Regions from separate parts of the Neomoorella thermoacetica genome, predicted to be linked through region 1. Evidence: riboswitches for the same ligand, from Rfam matches in the RefSeq annotation. Region 1 holds a riboswitch; each other region holds the start of a gene.

The links. Region 1 has a riboswitch for cyclic di-AMP ahead of MOTHE_RS10420 (C40 family peptidase). Riboswitches for the same ligand answer to the same signal wherever they lie in the genome.
Region 2: it holds a riboswitch for cyclic di-AMP, as region 1 does, so the genes downstream of both, MOTHE_RS14150 (CAP domain-containing protein) here and MOTHE_RS10420 (C40 family peptidase) in region 1, are expected to answer to the same signal.
Region 3: it holds a riboswitch for cyclic di-AMP, as region 1 does, so the genes downstream of both, eam (glutamate 2,3-aminomutase) here and MOTHE_RS10420 (C40 family peptidase) in region 1, are expected to answer to the same signal.
Region 4: it holds a riboswitch for cyclic di-AMP, as region 1 does, so the genes downstream of both, MOTHE_RS06560 (bifunctional alpha,alpha-trehalose-phosphate synthase (UDP-forming)/trehalose-phosphatase) here and MOTHE_RS10420 (C40 family peptidase) in region 1, are expected to answer to the same signal.

The regions. Positions count from the first base shown of each region.
Region 1 is NZ_CP012369.1:2,092,349-2,097,255, forward strand. Features, by position in the region: gene MOTHE_RS10405 (PucR family transcriptional regulator) at 1-649, opposite strand, end outside; gene MOTHE_RS10410 (MtaA/CmuA family methyltransferase) at 881-1,906, opposite strand; gene MOTHE_RS10415 (MFS transporter) at 1,917-3,215, opposite strand; cyclic di-AMP (ydaO/yuaA leader) riboswitch at 3,588-3,717, shown strand; gene MOTHE_RS10420 (C40 family peptidase) at 3,727-4,380, shown strand; gene guaA (glutamine-hydrolyzing GMP synthase) at 4,497-4,907, opposite strand, start outside.
Region 2 is NZ_CP012369.1:1,633,929-1,638,835, reverse strand. Features, by position in the region: gene MOTHE_RS08290 (DUF3842 family protein) at 1-209, shown strand, start outside; gene MOTHE_RS08285 (CooT family nickel-binding protein) at 202-393, shown strand; gene cysK (cysteine synthase A) at 526-1,446, shown strand; gene MOTHE_RS14150 (CAP domain-containing protein) at 1,494-2,231, opposite strand; cyclic di-AMP (ydaO/yuaA leader) riboswitch at 2,286-2,476, opposite strand; gene MOTHE_RS08270 (YebC/PmpR family DNA-binding transcriptional regulator) at 2,651-3,409, shown strand; gene MOTHE_RS08265 (hypothetical protein) at 3,480-4,031, shown strand; gene ruvC (crossover junction endodeoxyribonuclease RuvC) at 4,224-4,727, shown strand; gene ruvA (Holliday junction branch migration protein RuvA) at 4,724-4,907, shown strand, end outside.
Region 3 is NZ_CP012369.1:371,443-376,349, forward strand. Features, by position in the region: gene MOTHE_RS01910 (glutamate--cysteine ligase family protein) at 1-627, shown strand, start outside; gene MOTHE_RS01915 (phosphatidylserine decarboxylase) at 621-1,385, shown strand; gene MOTHE_RS01920 (DedA family protein) at 1,382-1,984, shown strand; cyclic di-AMP (ydaO/yuaA leader) riboswitch at 2,029-2,157, shown strand; gene eam (glutamate 2,3-aminomutase) at 2,240-3,517, shown strand; gene MOTHE_RS01930 (OmpA/MotB family protein) at 3,570-4,322, opposite strand; gene MOTHE_RS01935 (flagellar motor protein) at 4,282-4,907, opposite strand, start outside.
Region 4 is NZ_CP012369.1:1,304,217-1,309,123, forward strand. Features, by position in the region: gene MOTHE_RS06550 (glycosyltransferase family 4 protein) at 1-413, opposite strand, end outside; gene MOTHE_RS06555 (amylo-alpha-1,6-glucosidase) at 520-2,682, opposite strand; cyclic di-AMP (ydaO/yuaA leader) riboswitch at 2,795-2,937, shown strand; gene MOTHE_RS06560 (bifunctional alpha,alpha-trehalose-phosphate synthase (UDP-forming)/trehalose-phosphatase) at 3,082-4,907, shown strand, end outside.

The sequences.
Region 1 (4,907 bases):
CTTCTAAAAAAGCCTTAAAAATGACCAGCATCTCTCTGCCATAATAAGCCACTAGATCCTGGGCGGTCAGGTAAAGATCGCCCTTTATTTGCTCCAGGATTTCCTCCTTTAACTGCTCCTCTGTAACATCATACCCCAGGTGCAAATTAATGTTGAAGTAGCGGTTTTCCCTGGGTTCCAATTGTAATACTATAACCGCCCGGGGCAGGTTCAAGTCATAACCCGAATTCAGCGCCCTTACCTTTAATTCCTCAACCCGGGAGGCCGCCTCCCGGGCCAGAAGATCGGCAACCAGGGCTTCTTCCTCCCGGGCGGTGAAATACTGCTGATCCCGCCGCCTGGCCGCCGCCAAGATTTCCTCCAGAGCGGCCTGCAACAGGGTGGCAACTTCGCCCTTAACACCCCCCTGCCATACCAGCCAGCCGGCCACGCGGTCATTTATTACCAGGGGAAGATAGTAACTTTCACCTTGAACGCGAACTCCATCTTCCGTAAGTGAAAGTCCTAGCACCTCCGGATGGTAAAAATGCAACCGTGAAGGTTCCGAGCTGGCTACTACCTGACCCCCAGGGTCAACGACGTCAATGGCTGTTTGCCAGAGGGCTGCGGCCCGTTCCAGCAGGGGCTGGATTAATTCCTGGTTTAACATAGGTATCCCCCTTTCCGGGAAGGAGATCCCTACTTTAGGAAAGAATCATTCGAGCCCGGTCGTCTTTTTATCGACTTTTTTCTGAACATCTGTATAAAAAATTCGCGATAGTTTCCTCTAATCCTGCCGGTGACAAAAGAAAGCAAGGACCCCCGCATTAAGCCGGGGCCCTGCCGGATCCAGTACTTCATCTTGATTAGCCATATTTTAAAGTACCTTTTCGCGTTAACATTAATGGTTCCGGCAATATTCCTCCACTGCTGTAACAATGGCCTTCAAGTTGGCATTGGGAGTCCGCAAAGGCACGGCACACTCGGGAGAGATAATCTCGATACCTGCCTCGCAGTTGGCAAAGACCTCCCGGCGGACATCATCCGGCGTGCCATTAAAGAGGGTTTTCGGGTTATTGATACTGCCCGTCAAAGCAATACGGCCATTGACAATCTCGTGGGCCTGTCGCGGATTGACCTTGGAGTCAAAGTGGAAGCAGTTAAACCCCGCCTGGGCGATATAATCCAGACGGTCGGTGGTATTGCCGCAGATATGCAGGATAGTCGGTCCATTGAGCTGTCGTGTCATCTCCTGGTGAATCGGCAGGAGAAAGTCGCGGTAGCAGGTACCGCTTACCAGGTCGCCGGTGGCGTGGTCGGCCACCGTCACCACGTCGGCCCCGGCGGCAAACTGGGCGTTGGCGAATTTCACCGCCAGGTCCTTTAGCTTATCGAGGAAACGGCGCACTTTATCCGGTTCCAGGATGGTCTTAATGAGGAATTTTTGCACGCCGTGGAGATGGTAGGACAGGGTCCAGGGTCCCATGACCTTACCCACCAGGCAGACGTGATCGCCGTACTCTTTTTTGAGGATTTTCAGTGCCTCAAGTACGGTACGAATGGGCGGTCGCTCTAAAAAGTCAGCCGGGATGATAATGTCGTCTGGGTCTTCAAAGGGGTTCTCCAGGACATCTGGCATAGAGTCGACGGTGCCCCAGTTCATTTTAAGGCCAAAGGCCGCAGCTTCCTGCTGGACGCTGAAATAAGGGGCAATGGTGTCGAAGCCCAGGATTTCATACCCCGTCGCTGCCAGGGTGGCCATTTTCTCCGGGTTCAAATGGACATCAGGGAAATAGGCGCCGCAGGCTTCCATGGATTCCACCGTAGCTACTGATACCGGGTTACCTACCGGGATGCGGTCTACATGTTCGCGGTTTAAGGCACGCAAGAAACGCTCTTTGGGGGTCATGGCAGGCAAAGTTCTCACCTCGAAAGGTTTATTCCGACAGGGAAATACTGTTGTTACTTATATCCTGCCGGTCTCTGACAATGGCAGAAGCAATTAAACCTGCAACTGCGCAAAAAGCAATAAAAGTCCAGGCATAGGTATAAGAAACACCTGCAGGTGTTTTAATGATTAGGCGGCTCATAATAAGAGGAGCAAAAGCGGCCCCAAAATAGGCTATACCCGTCACAAAGCCGAGGGCCCGCCCATACATCTCCGGGCTAAAAACGTCAGTCGGCCAGGCTAAAATAGGACCCCAGATCATATTGGCAAAAAATCCGGCTCCGGCTAGGATTAGCATCAGCCCCATATGGCTGATTCCCGGCCGGGACATAGCCAAAAGTAGGATAAAGGGGATAGTGCCGAGGAACGAAAGAATTATCATGGGCCGGCGGCGGCCATTAAAGAATTTATCGGAAATCCGGGAGCTCAAGAAGGCGCCGATGACACCGGCTGCAAAATAAATCGAAGCCCAGACGCCCATTTTCATCAGGTTAAATTTAAACACTTCACTTAAATAGCTTGGCGACCAGGTTACTATCCCCCAGAAGGTCATCTGGCAGGCCAGGTAAGATAGCACTACTGCTATGAAGCTCTTGTTTAACAAGACATCGCGCAAGGGTATTTCGGCTTTTTTGGCCTGCTTGGCCAGGTTCTCACGGCTTATTGCCGCCTCTTTTAAGATGCCACTCTCAAGTTCGTCGGCGTAACTCTCTTTAACTTCCCTGTCGCTCAGCCAGCGTACCTGTTCGGGACGATCGTAAATGAAGAGAAGTACTATTACCAGGGGTACCAGGCCAAAAATACCTAGCCATATAAAAACAGGACGCCAATCGTTAAAATAGGAGGCTAGAAACGTTGTTAGCAAAGGAGCCCACGCAGGGGTAATAATCCAGGACCAGGAGAGGACCCCCTGGGCCTGGGCCCGTTCTCTTTTAGGAAACCAGCGCGCGATCAAGCGTGCACTGGGTACAAATTCAGTACCTACAAAAATACCAAACAAGGCATTACGGATATACCACTCAGTTGCGTTCTGCATATACGCCATATATATCGTGAATATGCTCCAGGTGATCAGGGAGAATACCAAAACTTTTTTGGGACCAAAGCGATCGCAAAGAAATCCCGATAATATCTGGGTTGGGCCATAAAAAATCATTAATAAAAACATGGCGTTACCAACATCGCTATGGGTCAGGTGCAAGCTCTGACTAATTAGCGGAACTAACACTGTCGTTTTTACCCGGTCTAGGTACTGAATGCTATACCCGAAGAAAACAATAGCTGCCACCAGGTAACGATAACGCCACCATCCTGTTGAGGGTGACAAGGATTTACTCATAGACCTCCCCTTCCTTAAATTTAAATACTTGCGTCCACCTCAGCGGTGCCCTTTCTTCCCTCCTCCCTGCACCAGTTTTCTGAGTATGGACTAAATATAATTTCTTCATCTTTATATAAAAACCAGTGGTTCCTATGCACATTCTTAATTGACAAAACACCACCCTGATGGGCGTAAGGCATAAGATGAGCTTTTAAGGCATGGATCTTAAGAAAAATGTACCATCAGGCAATTTATTCGAGTTCCTGGCATTCAATGATGTCTGAAGGAGCATCCAGGTCTTTTACTATTACTTTTTTCGACGATATAATATAAAAGCCATATTTTTTAGCACCGAATTCCCGGGTAGGCGGGAAACGGGGGATATTTTTGGGGTGAAGAGCCAAAGGCTCCGGGCTAACTCTCGGTCCGAACCCGTCAACTAACCTCGTAGGTGTGCGAGAGTGGAGGTCTTAGATAATTGAAGAAGTGGTCGAAGTATTGCCTGACTGCCACCCTGGCCGGAGCTTTGAGCCTGGCCGCCGCCGGAGTGGCCCTGGCCCAGCCCTATGAAGTGAAAAAGGGTGACACCCTGTGGGCCCTGTCCCGGCGTTATGGAGTAACGGTAGAACAAATTAAAGCAGCCAATAACCTTGATTCCTCATTGATTTATATTGGTCAAATTTTGGAAATACCCACTAACAAAACATCCCTTGCCAGTCGTTATGAAGCACCCACAGCCTCCCGCGGTATAAGCATCGATCCCTCTACTATGGGTGCCCGTATTGCCGCCATCGCCCGCCAGTATGTGGGCAGTCCCTACCGCTGGGGTGGGACAAGCCCAAAAGGATTCGACTGCTCGGGCTTTACGCTTTACGTCTTTCAACGTGTAGGCATTAATCTCCCTCACTCGGCCAGCGACCAGGCCTCCCTGGGTACCCATATTGATAAAGGGGATCTCCAGCCGGGTGATTTAGTCTTTTTCCATACTTATTCCCAGGATATCAGCCATGTAGGTATTTACTTGGGCAACGGTAAATTTATCAGCGCTACCAATCGCGGCGTGGCCATCGACAGTATCGATGACCCGTACTATTGGGGACCACGCTATGTCGGTGCCAGGCGCGTAAGGTAGATTAAGGTAGAGTAGTCTGTTCGGCGCGCCTAGAACTCTCATGTCGACTTACGCCACAGAAAAATAAGGAGACCCCTTAACCTGTTGTTGCAGGATAAGGGGTCAATTTTTTTATCCTACTCCCACTCTATGGTCGCCGGGGGTTTGGAAGTGATGTCGTAAACGACCCGGTTGATATGACGCACCTCGTTGACGATCCGGGAGGAGATACGCTCCAGGAGGTCGTAGGGGAGCCTGGCCCAGTCGGCAGTCATGGCGTCATCGCTGGTCACGGCCCGCAGGACGATGGGGTAGGCATAGGTCCGCTCGTCGCCCATAACACCCACACTCTTCATGGAGGGCAATACCGCAAAGGACTGCCAGATTTCCCGGTAGAGGCCGGCTCGCCGGATCTCCTCGGTGACAATGGCGTCAGCCTGACGTAAGATTTCCAGTTTCTCCGGGGTGACTTCCCCCAGGATGCGGATAGCCAGGCCCGGCCCCGGGAAGGGTTGCCGCCAGACAATCTCCTCCGGCAGGCCCAGTTC
Region 2 (4,907 bases), 460 kb from region 1:
TAATCCTAGCTGACGCTATGCTGGGCGAATTGACCCCGGCTATGGCGGCGGCCATCGCCGCCAGCCCGGCACGCAAATTTCTCCTGCCAATCAACCGGTCGGGGGTAGAAGTAATAGGAGTCACCCCCGAGCCGTTGCCCCATTTAATTGAAGCCCTGGTTAACCGCGTGAAGTTTTTTTATCAGGAGGGAGGGGATAAGGATGTGTGAAGCCAACGCCTACCTGCTCAAAGAGAGCGGGGAAGAGGAACTGGTCTTTGAGAATGTTGACCGGGTCTTGCCCGGGGAAGAGGGTATTATGATGGAAGATATTTTCGGTAAACGCAAACTCCTGCGGGCGCGGATTAAAGAAATGGCCCTGGTGGACCATAAAATCATCCTCGAAGCCCTCTAAGCCGGGCGTTAGTTACGGCCAGGCCACGGCATACTATAGTTGCCGTGGCTTTTTTACTTGACAGGCCCATGACCAGGGATTAAAATGTAAATAATTCCGATATAAATACTTAGTTATAAGGAGGAAGGCAGCATGAAGATAGCCCGGGATGTTACCCAGTTGATAGGGCAGACGCCGATCCTGCGCCTGAACCGCCTGGTAGAGGACGGGATGGAGGTATACTTAAAAATCGAGTTTTTTAATCCTGGAGGCAGTGTTAAGGACCGCATTGCCCTCAGCATGATTACCGCTGCGGAAGCCGACGGCCGCTTGAAACCCGGGGATACCATTGTCGAGCCCACAAGTGGTAATACGGGTATCGGCCTGGCCATGGTGGCGGCCGTACGGGGTTACCGCCTGATCCTGGTTATGCCGGAAACAATGAGTATTGAGAGGCGCAAGCTCCTGGCGGCCTATGGGGCGGAGTTCGTCCTGACTCCGGGAAACCTGGGGATGAAGGGGGCTGTAGATAAAGCAAATGAACTGGTACGGGAGAACCCCGGTTACTTTATGCCCCAGCAGTTTGAAAATCCGGCCAACCCGGCCATCCACCGCCAGACCACGGCCAGGGAGATCCTGGAGCAAATGGACGGTAAAGTAGACGCCTTTGTGGCCGGCGTCGGGACCGGGGGTACCCTCACCGGGGTGGGTGAGGTCCTGAAAAAGGAAATCCCGGGGGTAAGGATTGTAGCTGTGGAACCGGCGGCTTCACCGGTCCTTTCTGGAGGCCAGCCAGGACCCCATAAGATTCAGGGTATAGGTACCGGCTTTGTCCCGCCGGTCTTGCGCCGGGAGGTGGTTGACGAGATAATCACCGTCACCAACGAAGACGCTATGGAAACGGCCCGGCGCCTGGCACGGGAGGAAGGCCTGCTGGTGGGCATCTCTTCGGGCGCCGCTGCTTTTGCCGCCCTCCAAGTGGCCCGGCGCCTGGGCCGGGGGAAAAGGGTACTGGCCATCGCCCCCGACACCGGCGAGCGCTACCTGAGTACGGAGTTGTTCAAGATAGGCTAAGGGAAAACGGCAGGCCGGTGGCCTGCCGTTTCTACTGCTATGAAGTTCTACTGGCCGATGAATTCCTGGACCCAGTAGTGGCCATAGCTGCCGCCGCTGGCATAGCCGACACCTATGGCCGTAAAATTAGCGTTTAAGATATTACTGCGGTGGCCGGGGCTATTCATCCAGGCCGCTACCACCGCCTCCGGTGTTGGGTAGCCGGCGGCGATGTTCTCCCCGGCTATACGGTAGCTAATGCCGAATTGCTTGAGCATATTGGCGAAGGAACCATAAGTGGGCGACTCATGGCTGAAATAATTCTTGTCCCGCATATCTTCGGCCTTGAGGCGAGCTACCCGGGCCAGCTGCGGGTCTGCTGCCAGGGGTTTCAGGCCGACCTTGGCCCGCTCGGCATTGACCAGGTTCACTACCTGCTGTTCGTAAGCGCTTAACTGGTAGTTACCGGCGGGGGCGGGTTGGGGGGCAGGTTGCGGTGCTGGTACGGCCGGATTGCCGGGACTGGTTACCGGGGCCGGTGCGGGTTTAGATGCTGGTTGTGGTGCAGGCGCCGGTGCCGGAGTCGGGGACTGCCTGGTGACCTGTCCGCTGCCGGCGTTCGGAGAAACATGCCACCGGTAGTGCCAGCTCCAGTAAGGGGCGGTATACCAGCTATAGTTATAGGAGTAAATACCCCTGGTAGAGTTAGAGGCGGGTGTAGCAGCCCGGGCCGCGCTTAAAGGGGCGGCAGCCACAACGGCGGCCAGCAGGATTTTCAGAGCTGCGGTGAGCCACTTGTGCTTCAAAGCGGTCAATCCTCCTTTTACTCCTTTTTTACGCCTGGCCAGGCCAGTAAAAAATCCACCTCCCTTCCAACGCCTCCGGGGTTAGCTGACGGGTGCGGGCTGGAAGTGCCCTATGCCGCTCCCGGTCTTTCTCCCACCGTTGCCCGGCTCCGGACAAAGACGAGAGGTGTATACTGGAAGCGGGATTAACCCCAAGAATATGGTTCCCCCGGTTTCTTTTAAAAGAAATTCGGCGTTTACAGGTGGCCATAACGTTAAATTCATTTTACCATAAAATAAGGGTATAGTTAACATAAAATTGGCAGGCAGAATTTGCTATAACCCATGCTTTAAATAAGCCCGGGCGGTAAATGTTGCTTAAATAAGGCCCTGTATGTTAGAATTTCAATGTTGAGTATATAAGAAAGGGGGTAAGAGAGATGTCCGGACATTCCAAGTGGGCCAATATTAAAAATCGCAAGGCCAAGGTTGATGAAAAACGGGGCCGCCTCTTTACCAAAATCGGGCGGGAAATTATCATCGCCGCCCGGATGGGAGGCGGTGATCCCGAGGGCAATATGCGCTTAAAGGCTGCTATAGCCAAGGCCAAAGCAGCCAATATGCCCAACGAGAACATCCAGCGGGCCATTATGCGCGGTACCGGCGAACTAGAAGGGGCCGCATATGAGGAAATGACCTATGAAGGTTACGGTCCCGGTGGCGTAGCCATGCTTCTGAATATAGCCACCGATAACCGGAACCGTACAGCTTCAGAAATCAGATATATCTTTTCCCGGGGCGGTGGCAACCTGGGCGAAAGCGGTTGCGTAGCCTGGATGTTTAACCCCAAAGGGGTAATTACGGTGGAGGTCCCCGCCGGGGATAAACGGGAAGAAGTAATCCTCCAGGCTATCGAGGCCGGGGCGGAGGATGTCGATGACGAGGACGACGAGGTATTGGAAATCAAGACGGCGCCCGGGGACCTGGAGGCCGTCCGGGAAGCCCTGGAGGCCAGCGGTGTTACCATAACACACGCTGAGGTTGAGATGGTACCGCAAACGACTGTTACCATCGACGACCCGGAGACAGCAGGCAAGGTTATGCGTCTCATTGAACGCCTCGAAGATCATGACGACGTCCAGGCAGTATATACAAACGCTGATATTCCTGCAGCAATTATGGACCAATTAGATATATAGCGAGGTATAAAACTACAGGCCGCCGGCAATGCTAGTTAGTGGCAATTTCTGTTTGGCAGGAGGGGCCACAGTGACAGCAGTCCGGCGCTTGCTTGTTATCGGTATAGTGATCTTTTTCCTTGGGGGACTGGTGGCCTACCAGGAGGCCAGGGTAAATTCCGGCCGGCAGCCGGTTTTTTTAAGGGTGCCAGGTATCATGGAACCCCGGGTCCAGCTTGAACCGCGACTGGAAAAATATTACCGCGGTTGCGGCCATACCTACCCCCTGCCCCTGCCGCCGGGGATCAAGTGGCAGGGATCCGGTAAAGAGGAGATGACCTCCCTTTTTCCGCCGGCCGAAGGGTGGCACCTGAGGCAAGAAGCCGGACGCCTGGTAGCCACCCAGGAAGTTGACGGCCTGTGCCCGGTTTGCGCTCCCAAGCGGCACCTGGCAGTAAAGGACGGCCTGGTGGCCGTTTATCAGGGACCTGCCGGAACCCTGGGGCCGCTGCTTAAGGTTACGGGCCTCAAAATCTCTGCCATCCCGGCCAACTGGCAGTCCAGGATTCAGGCCGGCGAGGCGGAATTTAACTCCGAACAAGAACTCCTGGAAGCCCTGGACAGCCTGGACGAATACCGCTAGTTCCCCGGATATTTTCCGGCCGGGTCAGCGACCCGGTTTTTCTTTTGGTTTGGAAAAAAAGGAACTGCTCTCTTCAACGTCGAATAATTGCCAGGCAGAGGTTTTTTTGAACCGGTACTCCTAAAGAAGATGGAGCATACCCAAACCAATAATAACCATTTTTGATAGAACCATATTTTCGGGGGAATAATTATGCTGATCCTGGGAATAGACCCGGGGACGGCGATTGTCGGTTACGGCCTGGTGGAGGCCCGGGCTGGACAAACCCGCGCCCTGGTATACGATTGTATCCGGACACCGGCGGGGGAGGATCCCTGCCGGCGGCTGGCAACCATTTACGCCGGCATAAGGGAGCTAATCGAGCGCTTGCAGCCAGAAACCATGGCCGTGGAAGAACTCTTCTTTAACAAAAACAGCAAGACAGCCCTAGCCGTTGGCCAGGCCAGGGGCGTGATCCTTCTGGCCGCGGCCCATACCGGTCTGCCGGTGGCCGAGTATACCCCCCTGGAGGTCAAGCAGGCAGTGGCCGGTTTCGGCCGGGCGCCCAAGGAACAGGTCCAGCGTATGGTCCAGGCTTTGCTGGGCCTAGAAGAAAAACCCCGGCCAGATGATGTGGCCGATGCCCTGGCGGTAGCCGTATGTCATGCCAGCTTCGCGCCCTGGCGGCAAAGGGAAAAGGAGGTGGCTGGCCGTTGATCGGGTACCTGCGGGGTAGGTTACATCTGGTAACACCGGAGGGTATCCTCCTGGAGACCGGAGGGATCGGCTGGCTGGTACGTACAGTGACCAATCGTTCCTGGCCGGCCCCCGGTACGGAGATAGCTGTCTACACCCAGCTGGTGGTCAGGGAAGACGCCATGGAATTATATGGTTTTA
Region 3 (4,907 bases), 810 kb from region 1:
CGGGAACGGGCCTACCGCAACCTGGTCTACTTCTTACCCCTCCTGGCCCTGCTGGTAATCAACTCACCCATAGCCGGCAGCAGGCGCTACGGCCAATCCTACCGCTGGGCGGAAGCCTTTGCCATCGGGCCGCTGCGGGAGGACAGGCTTTATCGCTTTCAGGACCTCATTGAGTCCAAACGGCTGGGGACCCTGGAAATCCGGGTTTTTGACCCGGTATGGGACCTGGAGCGCATCCGCATCTTGCTGGAATGTATCCGCGCTGTCCTGGAGGCCGGGGTAGATTATCCGGGGGATATTGAAACCTACAATCGCCTGCGCCGGCAGGTGGCCCTGGAGGGTTACATCCAGGAACTACAGCCTATTTACCGGGAACTCTCCAAGCTCCTGCCGGTTCCCGAAGTATATTTCCAGCAAACTCCAGCTGATGCCCTGGGCCGGCTCTGGAAAGAGCAAGGGACCCTGGCCACTTATACGGCCCTGGATAACGCCTATCGCAACGGCATCCTTCAACCCCGGCCGCTGAAAACGATGCGCGTCCGCTGGCCCTTGATGCTGGCCGGGTTTTGCGGTTATTATTTACCCAGGATGCCCTATAGTATAAAGAAGGTGTTATCAGAATGGTAACTTTTTCTATGGCCCTGGCAATCCTGCCCGCGCTCTTCGTGGGTTTAAACCTTTTAAAGATCCTTCTCCTCCTGGCGGCTGTTATCACCGCCATTATGTGGTTTTTGCGCCGGGTATGGTTCTACCGCGACCCGGTCCGGGTGCCTCCAACAGAAGCGGGCACCATCCTGGCCCCGGCCGACGGCAAGATAGTTTACATCAAGCCTTTCCGTAACGGCGAGGTGGTGGCCGAAAAGCTGGGCCAGGCCATCCCTGTCCGGGAAATAATGAAAGCACCGGGCCTGGGCGACCGGGGCTGGATCATGGGGATTTATATGTCGCCCCTGGATGTCCACTTTAATTACGCCCCCATTGCCGGTAGGGTGGAGGATATGGTCCATACCCGGGCCAGGGTTAATCTGCCTATGGTGGATCTCTGGGAATACATCCGCTTGACCTACTTCCGGAGGGCGGTGGACCTCTTTTGCCACCGCTACCGCCTGGTAAATGAGCGCTTGACCATCTTTCTGGATGGTGAGGGCATTAAGATAGCTATGGTGGAGATAGCCGATAAGTTTGTCAACAAGATAAATAGTTTCATCAAGCCGGGCCAGGTAGTCGACCGGGGCCAGAAGGTATCCTTTATCGAGCGAGGTTCCCAGGTGGACCTGGTTATCTTTAGCGAGGACGTTGAGTTTACCGTCCGGGTGGGACAGCAGGTATACGGCGCCAGGACGGTAGTGGCTCGCTACCGGCCTCCGGGCGGGGTGGTGCCTTGACGGCCCTCCATGCTTACCTGGCTCTTTTCGGCCTTCTGGCTATTGAAGGAACGGGTTTACCGGGTGTACCCTTTGAACCGGCCTTCCTGGCCGCCGGCTATTTGATTGAACGGGGCGAAATGAGCTTCTGGGGAGCGGTGCTGGTCGGGACTGCAGGCAACCTCCTGGGGAACCTAATCGGTTACTGGCTGGGAGCCAGGCCCGGTCGCGGGCTGATTGAACGCCTCCTTCACCAGGGATGGGGTGAAGGAGGTATGACAACCGCCCGTTACTGGCTGGCCCGTTACGGGGCGGCGGTAATTATCCTGGCCCGCTGGTTTGGCCCTATCCGCACCCCCACCATCCTGGCTGCCGGGGTGGTTGGGATGGAGACCGGAATCTATGCCCTGTATTCAACCCTGGGTGCCTTTACCTGGACGTTAGCCTGGCAGTATGCCAGTTGGAAGGGGACCCATTACCTTTTGGGGTGGTGGCAGGTCTACCGCCGGTACGCCACCTGGTGGATGGACGCCCTGTTGATCCTGGCGGGATTGGCTATTACCACCATTTCTGTTTATTATTGCTGGCGGCGCTGGCGCCGGGATAAGGAACCTGCCTGATTGACAGGCGCTTATCATCTATGTTAGAATAGTAATGAAAACTAAATAAGCGAGCGCTGAATCCCTGAATAGGGAACGGGGGAACCACTTCTTGGGGTGAATCCTTTTTCAGGTAGGGTTAACTTTCGACCCGAACCCGGCAGCTAACTTCGTAAGCGTAGAAAGGTGAGGTGTAATACCGTTAGTTTTCTATGCCAGCAAAACCCCGGTTCAGGCCGGGGTTTTATTTTACCCTCAGGAAGGAGGAAATAGGTAATGAGTATTTACCCGGAGAAAGGCAGGTTGATGGGAAGGGAAGCTAAAAGGGAAATTGCTCTTGACCGGGCAGCCGAATTGAAAGCCAGGATTGTCGATTACCTGGAAGAAAGGGAGAAGATCGCCAGCGGCCTGGAGGCGGCAGCCGAGATCGAAGCCAGCAAGCAACGTATCCTGGCTTACTTTGGCGCCGGGGAAGCCGAGTGGCAGGACTGGCGCTGGCAGTTGACCCACCGTATCACCTCGGTGGCAACCCTGGCGGAACTGATTCCCCTGACAGAAGCTGAAAAGGAAGCCATACTAAAGGTAGAACGTACCTATCGCTGGGCGGTTTCTCCTTACTACCTGAGCCTGATGGGACCGGAACCTGATTGCCCCATCCGGCGCCAGGCTCTGCCCAGTGCCGCCGAACTGGAGGATAACCATGGCGTCCTGGACCCCATGGATGAAGAGTTGACCTCCCCGGCGCCGGCTATTACCCGCCGTTATCCGGATCGTTTGATTATCAACGTAACCAACCAGTGTGCTATGTACTGTCGTCACTGCCAGCGGCGTCGCAATATCGGTGAAGTCGACCGCAGTCGCAGCCGCCGGGAACTGGAGCAGGCCCTCCAGTATATCCGCCAGAATGAAGAGATCCGCGATGTCCTGATCACTGGCGGTGACGCCCTGATGCTCAGCGATGCCATGATCGACTGGTTGTTGACGGAACTCGATAATATCCCCCACGTAGAAATTAAGCGCCTGGGCACCAGGGTGCCGGTCACTATGCCCCAGCGGATTACCCCGGAGCTGTGCCGGGTTCTGGCCAAGCACCCGCCCATCTATCTCAATACCCAGTTCAACCACCCCCGGGAGGTTACCGCGGCCGCCAAAGAAGCCTGCGATCGCCTGGTCCAGGCCGGGGTGGTCCTCGGCAACCAGGCGGTTTTGTTAAAGGGCGTCAACAACCATCCCTTTGTGATGCGTAAATTAAACCAGGAACTCTTGAAAATAAGGGTACGGCCCTACTATATCTTCCACGCCAAGCCGGTGAAGGGGACCACCCACTTTATTACCTCCATTGAGGAGGGCGTGGAGATCATGGATAAGCTCCGGGGCTATACCTCCGGCCTGGCCGTGCCTACCTATATAATCAATGCCCCCCACGGTCTGGGCAAGACCCCCATCTTGCCACAGTATGTAATCGCCCGTAATGATCACCAGGTGATCCTGAGGACCTGGGAGAAGCGGATTATTTTTTACTCCAACCTGGGACGCCAGAAGGAACAGGCCTAAAGAATAGTATGGAGAATAGAAGCGCCGGGTGTTTCACCTGGCGCTTTTTATATTACTTCTCGCCCTTATGGGGCTCGGTGACGTTGTAGGCTTCCTTGAGGACGACGATATCCACCCGGCGGTTGCGGGCCATATCAGCCTCGCTATTATTGGGGGCCACCGGGCGATATTCTCCGTAGCCGGTGGCCGAAAGGCGTTCCGGTTTGATCCCGGCTTCGCTGATTAAAACCTTGACCACGTTGGTGGCCCGGGCCGTGGAGAGTTCCCAGTTGGATGGGAAGGCCGGGGTGTTGATGGGGAGATTGTCGGTGTGGCCTTCAACCCGTAAATAATTGGGTAGGCGGGCCAGGGCCCGGCCGACCTGGCGCAGGAGGTCCCGGGCTTCGGGGGTCAAATCGGCGGAACCCTTGGGGAAGAGGACGGCATCGGCCACACTGACCACCAGGCCCCGTTCCTCGGTATTGAGGGTCACCTGGCTTTCCAGGCCTTCCTGCTGGATATACTGCTGTAGTTCCGCCCTGGCCCTGGCCAGTTCGGCCCCTTCATCCCCCTGGCCCGGTGCCGGGGCGATACCAGGTACTATAGAGGTCAGGCCTCCGGACGTTAAGATTCCAGTCGTCGGGGCGCCAGTTAGGGTTTGAGCCAGGGAGTTGGCCAGGGCGGCCATTTTCTGGGCGTTGGTATCGCTGATGGCATACATTACGACAAAGAAGATCATCAACAGGGTAATCAAGTCGGAATAGGTCAACAGCCAGCGCTCATGGTTATCCTTGCTGGCGTGCCCTTCCCTGCGGACCGGCACCATCGCTCACCTCCCGCTCTTCCTTCCCGGCACCTGCCCTTTCCTTACCCGGGGCCAGGAAGGCCGCCAGGGTGTTGCGGATCAAGGTGGGGTTCTTGCCTGCCTGGAGGGCCAGGACGCCCTCCAGGATCATCTCCTGGTACAGGCGTTCCCGGGCGTCTTTATTTTTGAGCTTGGTGGCGATGGGCAACCATAAGAGGTTGGCCGAAGAGACGCCGTACAGGGTAGCTATAAAGGCCATGGCAATGGACGGTCCCAGCTTATCGGGGGTACTCAGATTGCTGAGGACGTGGACCAGACCCATGACGGTGCCGATGATGCCCATGGTCGGGGCGTAGCCGCCGGCGGCCTCGAAAAGGCTGATACCGCTGTGATGGCGTTCGCTGGTAGCATAAATGTATTGCTCCAGGACGTTACGGGTCTGTTCGGGGTCGGTACCGTCTACCACCAGCTGCAGGGCGGTGCGGAGAAAGTCGTCCTTGACACCGTCGAGTTCTTTTTCCAGCCGGACGAAACCTTCTTTGCGGGCCAGCACGGCGTAGTTGACGATGGCGTTGATGGTTTCATTTAAGTCCAGGGGTTTTTCCC
Region 4 (4,907 bases), 790 kb from region 1:
ATCCTGGTCCACAGTTCGTCATCCCACACATTATGGGCCGTGAGGACCAGGGGCCAGCCGTGACGGCGGCAAATTTCCTGGAGACTGGCCGCGTGTACATAGCTGAAATAGTGAAAGTTATGGGCGTGGACCACATCCGGCCGCACTGCCAGTAAAAAGTTTTCCAAGAGTTCCTTGATCTCCCCGGCCCTGGCCTCAATAACTGCTGGAGTAAGGGAATTTAGATCCAGCAAGGGCGAGCGCTTAATTACAACTCCCTGCCAGCTTTCCTCCACCGGGGTACCGGGGGCTGTGGCCGTTAGGAGGCTTACCTGGTGCCCCTGCCGGACGAGGTAAGGGCACAGGAGGACTAGGTGGGATTCCACTCCCCCGATGATCGGCGGGAAAGCCCAATGTAACATGGCAACACGCATATTACTTCGCCTCCTTAAAGAATTTTATAATCGGGGTAAGATACCACAAATATTTTATCTATAATTACCCGATAAAGTCAAGGAAGGACAAACCCTGGTGGCTTCTTCAGGCCTCAATGATAACTTTGAGATTTCCTTCTTTCTTTAAAAGGTTGGCCATAACCCGACCATCCTTTTCCTCAAAGGCCAGGTCCAGACGGCTGCCGGCTACCGCAAGGTTCCTGATCTCCACCCGCCGGGTCCCGGGCAGCAACAGGGGGCGGGAAATAAAAAGGCTCTGCTCCCTCAACTCCAGGCCCAGCAAGTGGTGCAGGAAACTGAAAAGGCTGCCAACTGCCCAGGCCTGGGGATCACAGGCTACGGGATAGCGCACCGGGCCGCTTAAACCCCTCCGGGTAAAACCACAGAAGAGCTCCGGCCAGCGGCGGTAATTAAAGTGGGGGCTGGCGGCGAAAAGGCCCGCAGCCAGGCGTGACAATTCATCCAGGCACTGGTAACGGCGCAGGCCGGCGGCGATAATGGCGTTATCATGGGGCCAGACCGAGCCATTATGATAGCTCATGGGGTTATAGGCCTTCTCTCTTTTACTCATGGTACGAATACCCCAGCCGGAATAGAAATCTGCAGCCATCAAGCGCTGGGCAACCCTCCTGGCCCTCTCCGGCGGGAGAATGCCGGTAAAGAGGGCCTGGCCCCCGTTGGAAACCAGGGTGGTCAAAGGCCTCTTCTCACCATCCAGGGCAAAAATCAGATATCCCTCGTCTTCCAGCCAAAAATCCTGGTTGAAGCGCGCTTTCAACCGCTGGGCCCGTTTCTTCAGCCCGGCGGCGGTCGGTTTATCACCCAGGAGGGACAATAAATGGGCGGCTTCAGTGAGGGCCAGGTAGTAGTAGGCCTGGACTTCCACCAGGGCAATAGGACCCACGGGCAGGCGCCCTTCCCGGTCGACTACGGCATCCCAGGAATCCTTCCAGCCCTGGTTGGTAAGACCTGCCGGGGACTCCCGGAGATATTCCAGGTAACCGTCGCCATCCAGGTCGCCGTAACGCAGGCACCAGTGCAGGCAGTTGCGTAAAGGGTCAGCCAGTTCCTGTAACAGGTCGTCATCCTGGGTCCACTTGTAGGTGGCGGCCAGGAGAATAATAAACCACAGGGTGGCGTCTATGGAGCCGTAATAAGGGCTATGGGGTACCTCCCCGCATCCGGTCATCTCCCCCCGGCGCAATTCGTGGAGGATTTTTCCCGGCCTTTCCTCCCGCCATCTATCCACCCCTTTGCCCTGGTAGCGGGCCAGGAAACGCAGGGTCTGGCGGGCCAGGGCCGGGTTTAAAATGAGGGTCTGCCAGGAGGTAATCAGGGAATCGCGGCCGAAGGGGGCTGTGTACCAGGGTATCCCGGCCGCTATGATCCCGCCCTCGCCCGGGTAATCTATTTGCAGGGCCTTGAGATCGGTGACGGCCGTCTGGAACATGGCGTTGATGAAGCTATTATCCGTCCACACCCTGGTCGACTCCCTTTGCCACTGGTGGTAGGCGGCTGCCTGTTCAATGGTGGCCGCTGAAAAAAGATCGCTGATCTTGTTACCAGGTGTTGTATTTCCTGCATCCAATTCGATCTTTAAATGCAGGTAGATCTTTTTTTGGAGCGGCAAGGTAAGTTCAAAGCCTACTTCGGCCCGATCGTGGTGGCCGGTGATAGAGGTTGGCACCGGTTCAAAGGTAATGTGGGTGGTACGGATCAGGTTATCCAGGCCCCGGTAAGCCAGGACCAGCCCCTGGCGTCGTACCTCGACCGGTAACAATTCCCCCCGGCGGCGGCGCTGGCTGCCGCGAACCTCAAATATATCCCGGAAATCGGCAGCCAGGTTAAAACGAAGCATTAACTTAACCGGGAAGGGATTAAAATTTATTAAACGCAGGCGTTGAAAAAAGGCGCCCTTAATTAACCGTAGCTGGCGAAGATGGATGGTCTGGGCCGGCACCATAGTGCCGTCGGGTAAATTGAAAACGGGATTGGTAAGTTCAATCTGGGCAAAGTGGCTGTCGCGGATGGAAGAAGATAGAAATACAGGTCGCTGCCCGGCTACAAGAAATTCCAGGTGGCTTAAATAACGGGTATCATTGTAATAAAGGCCCAGGTTACCGTTACCCCCGTCCAGAACCGAACCATCGGGCAGGGAGATGAGAAAAATCCCCCCTTCCTTCAGCACCTCCGTCGCGGGTTCAACAACACCCGGGTTATTGCGCAAATCGAGCTCTGTATCGAGCATATACTCCCCTCCCTTTATTAAGAATGGATTCGGCAGGTATCCTGGAATATCCTTCCGGGAATAAATGGACACAAAATTTGCATTTTGTTCCTGGCGTGATATAATATTTATATATCCTGAAACGCTGAATTGCGGTGTGCAGCCGTAAGCGGGGGACCCAATTTCCCGGGGTGAATCTTGCCGGTTATACCGGTGGGTAGGGCTAGACGTGGCCCGAATCCGTCAGCTAACTTCGTAAGCGTGAAGGGAATACCGCCGGTAAACGGTGTAGTTTTCCATTACGTTTATGGTTTATGCTGCAACCCCGGATTTAAACGGGGTTTATATTTTATATTTTATTTACAGGGAGGGGCTTATTACCGGTAAATAAGTATTTGAGGTGAGGAGGAGGTAGGTAAAATGTCCCAAAAGCAGCCTGCTAAAATTGTCATGGTTTCCAACCGAGGTTCATATAATTTGCAGGCAACCCGGGACGGTATCCAGGTTGTACCGGCCATCAGCGGACTGGTTTCGGCCGTGGAACCCTTCTTAAGGGAAAAAGGTGGCGTCTGGGTTGCCTGGGGTGGCTGGGAGGCGCCCCAGGAGAACAGTCCCGGTTTACGTTTACCGGTACCCGAGGGTAATCCGGCCTATACTTTTCGTGAAGTTCCCCTTACCGCCGATGAAATCAACCTCTATTACCATGGCTTTACCAATAGCGCCTTGTGGCCCCTATGCCATTACTTTTTAGAAAAATGTCGTTATGAAGTCCGGGAATGGTCGGCGTATGTCGATGTTAATGCCAAATTTGCCGCAGCCACCCTGGAAGAAGCCGGGGAAAGGGATACAGTCTGGGTAAATGATTATCACCTGGCCCTGGTACCGGCCCACCTCCGCCACCGCAGGCCCCAATTAAAACAATTCTTCTTCTGGCATATACCTTTCCCCCACCATGACCTGCTGGCGACCCTACCCTGGGCAACCCATATCCTGCGCGGTCTGCTAGGAACCGATGTCCTGGGTTTTCACCTTCAAGCCTACGTTGACAATTTTTTGCAGGCCGTGGCGCACATGCTGGGAGCCAGGGTCGATTTTGAAGCCGGTATTGTCTTCTGGGAGCAGCGGCGCATTCATGTTGGTGCCTGGCCTATGGGCATAGATTATCAAGCCTTCCAGCGCCAGGCTGCCAGTCCAGCCACCATGGCCAGGGCTCAAAAACTGCGGGAACAAATTGGTGTCGAGCGCCTGGCGTTAAGCGTGGAGCGCCTCGATTATACCAAGGGCATCCTGGAAAGGCTCCTGGCGTGGGAACGTCTGCTGGAAGAAGCCCCCGAATGGCGCGGCCGGGCCGCCCTGATCCAGGTCGCCGTTCCCAGCCGGACAGCTGTACCGGCCTATCGTCAGTTAAAGGAGCAGGTGGAAGCCACTGTAGGCCGCATCAACGGCCGTTTTAGTGACGGCAACTACCAACCGGTATACTATTTCTGGCGCGGCCTCCCCCGGCGGGAGCTGGTAGCCTATTACCTGGCAGCCGATGTGATGCTGGTCACACCCTTAAGAGACGGCTTGAACCTGGTGGCCAAGGAATATGTAGCTTCACGGCGTGATCAGACCGGCGTCCTGGTCTTGAGCCGTTTCGCCGGTGCCGCCCAGGAATTGAAGGGTGCCGTCCTGGTGAACCCCTATGACATCGACGGGATGGCCATGATCTTTAATACGGCCCTGGGGATGGGCCGGGCAGAGCAAAGCAAAAGGTTGCAACTGTTACAGGAAAGGGTACGGCGCCATGATGTCCACTGGTGGATGAATTGTTTTCATCAGGCCATGCCGTCAGGGAAGGAGAAACCGGTGATGTCTCCGGATCAGCTGGCAGCTAGGGTACAGGAGTACCCGGAACTACTGCTGATGTGCGACTACGACGGCACCCTGGTTCCCCTGGCCCCCAGGCCGGAAGATGCCGTCCCCGACCCCGGCCTCCTGAAATTACTGCGGCAACTGGTTTCCCGGCCAGGCTTACACCTGGCCGTTATTAGTGGCCGTCCCCTGGCCGACCTCCGCGACCTGCTGCCGATCCCCGGACTCCTCCTCGCCGGCCTGCACGGGGCCCAGGTAGCCGGACCAGAGGGACCTGTTATCAACCTCCTCCCCCCACCGCCGGGGAAAAACCCCTGGCCGGAAATTTTTAGCCTGGCCCGGCAACTGGCGGCAGGTGTTCCCGGCCTTCTTGTGGAAAATAAAGGCGAAGG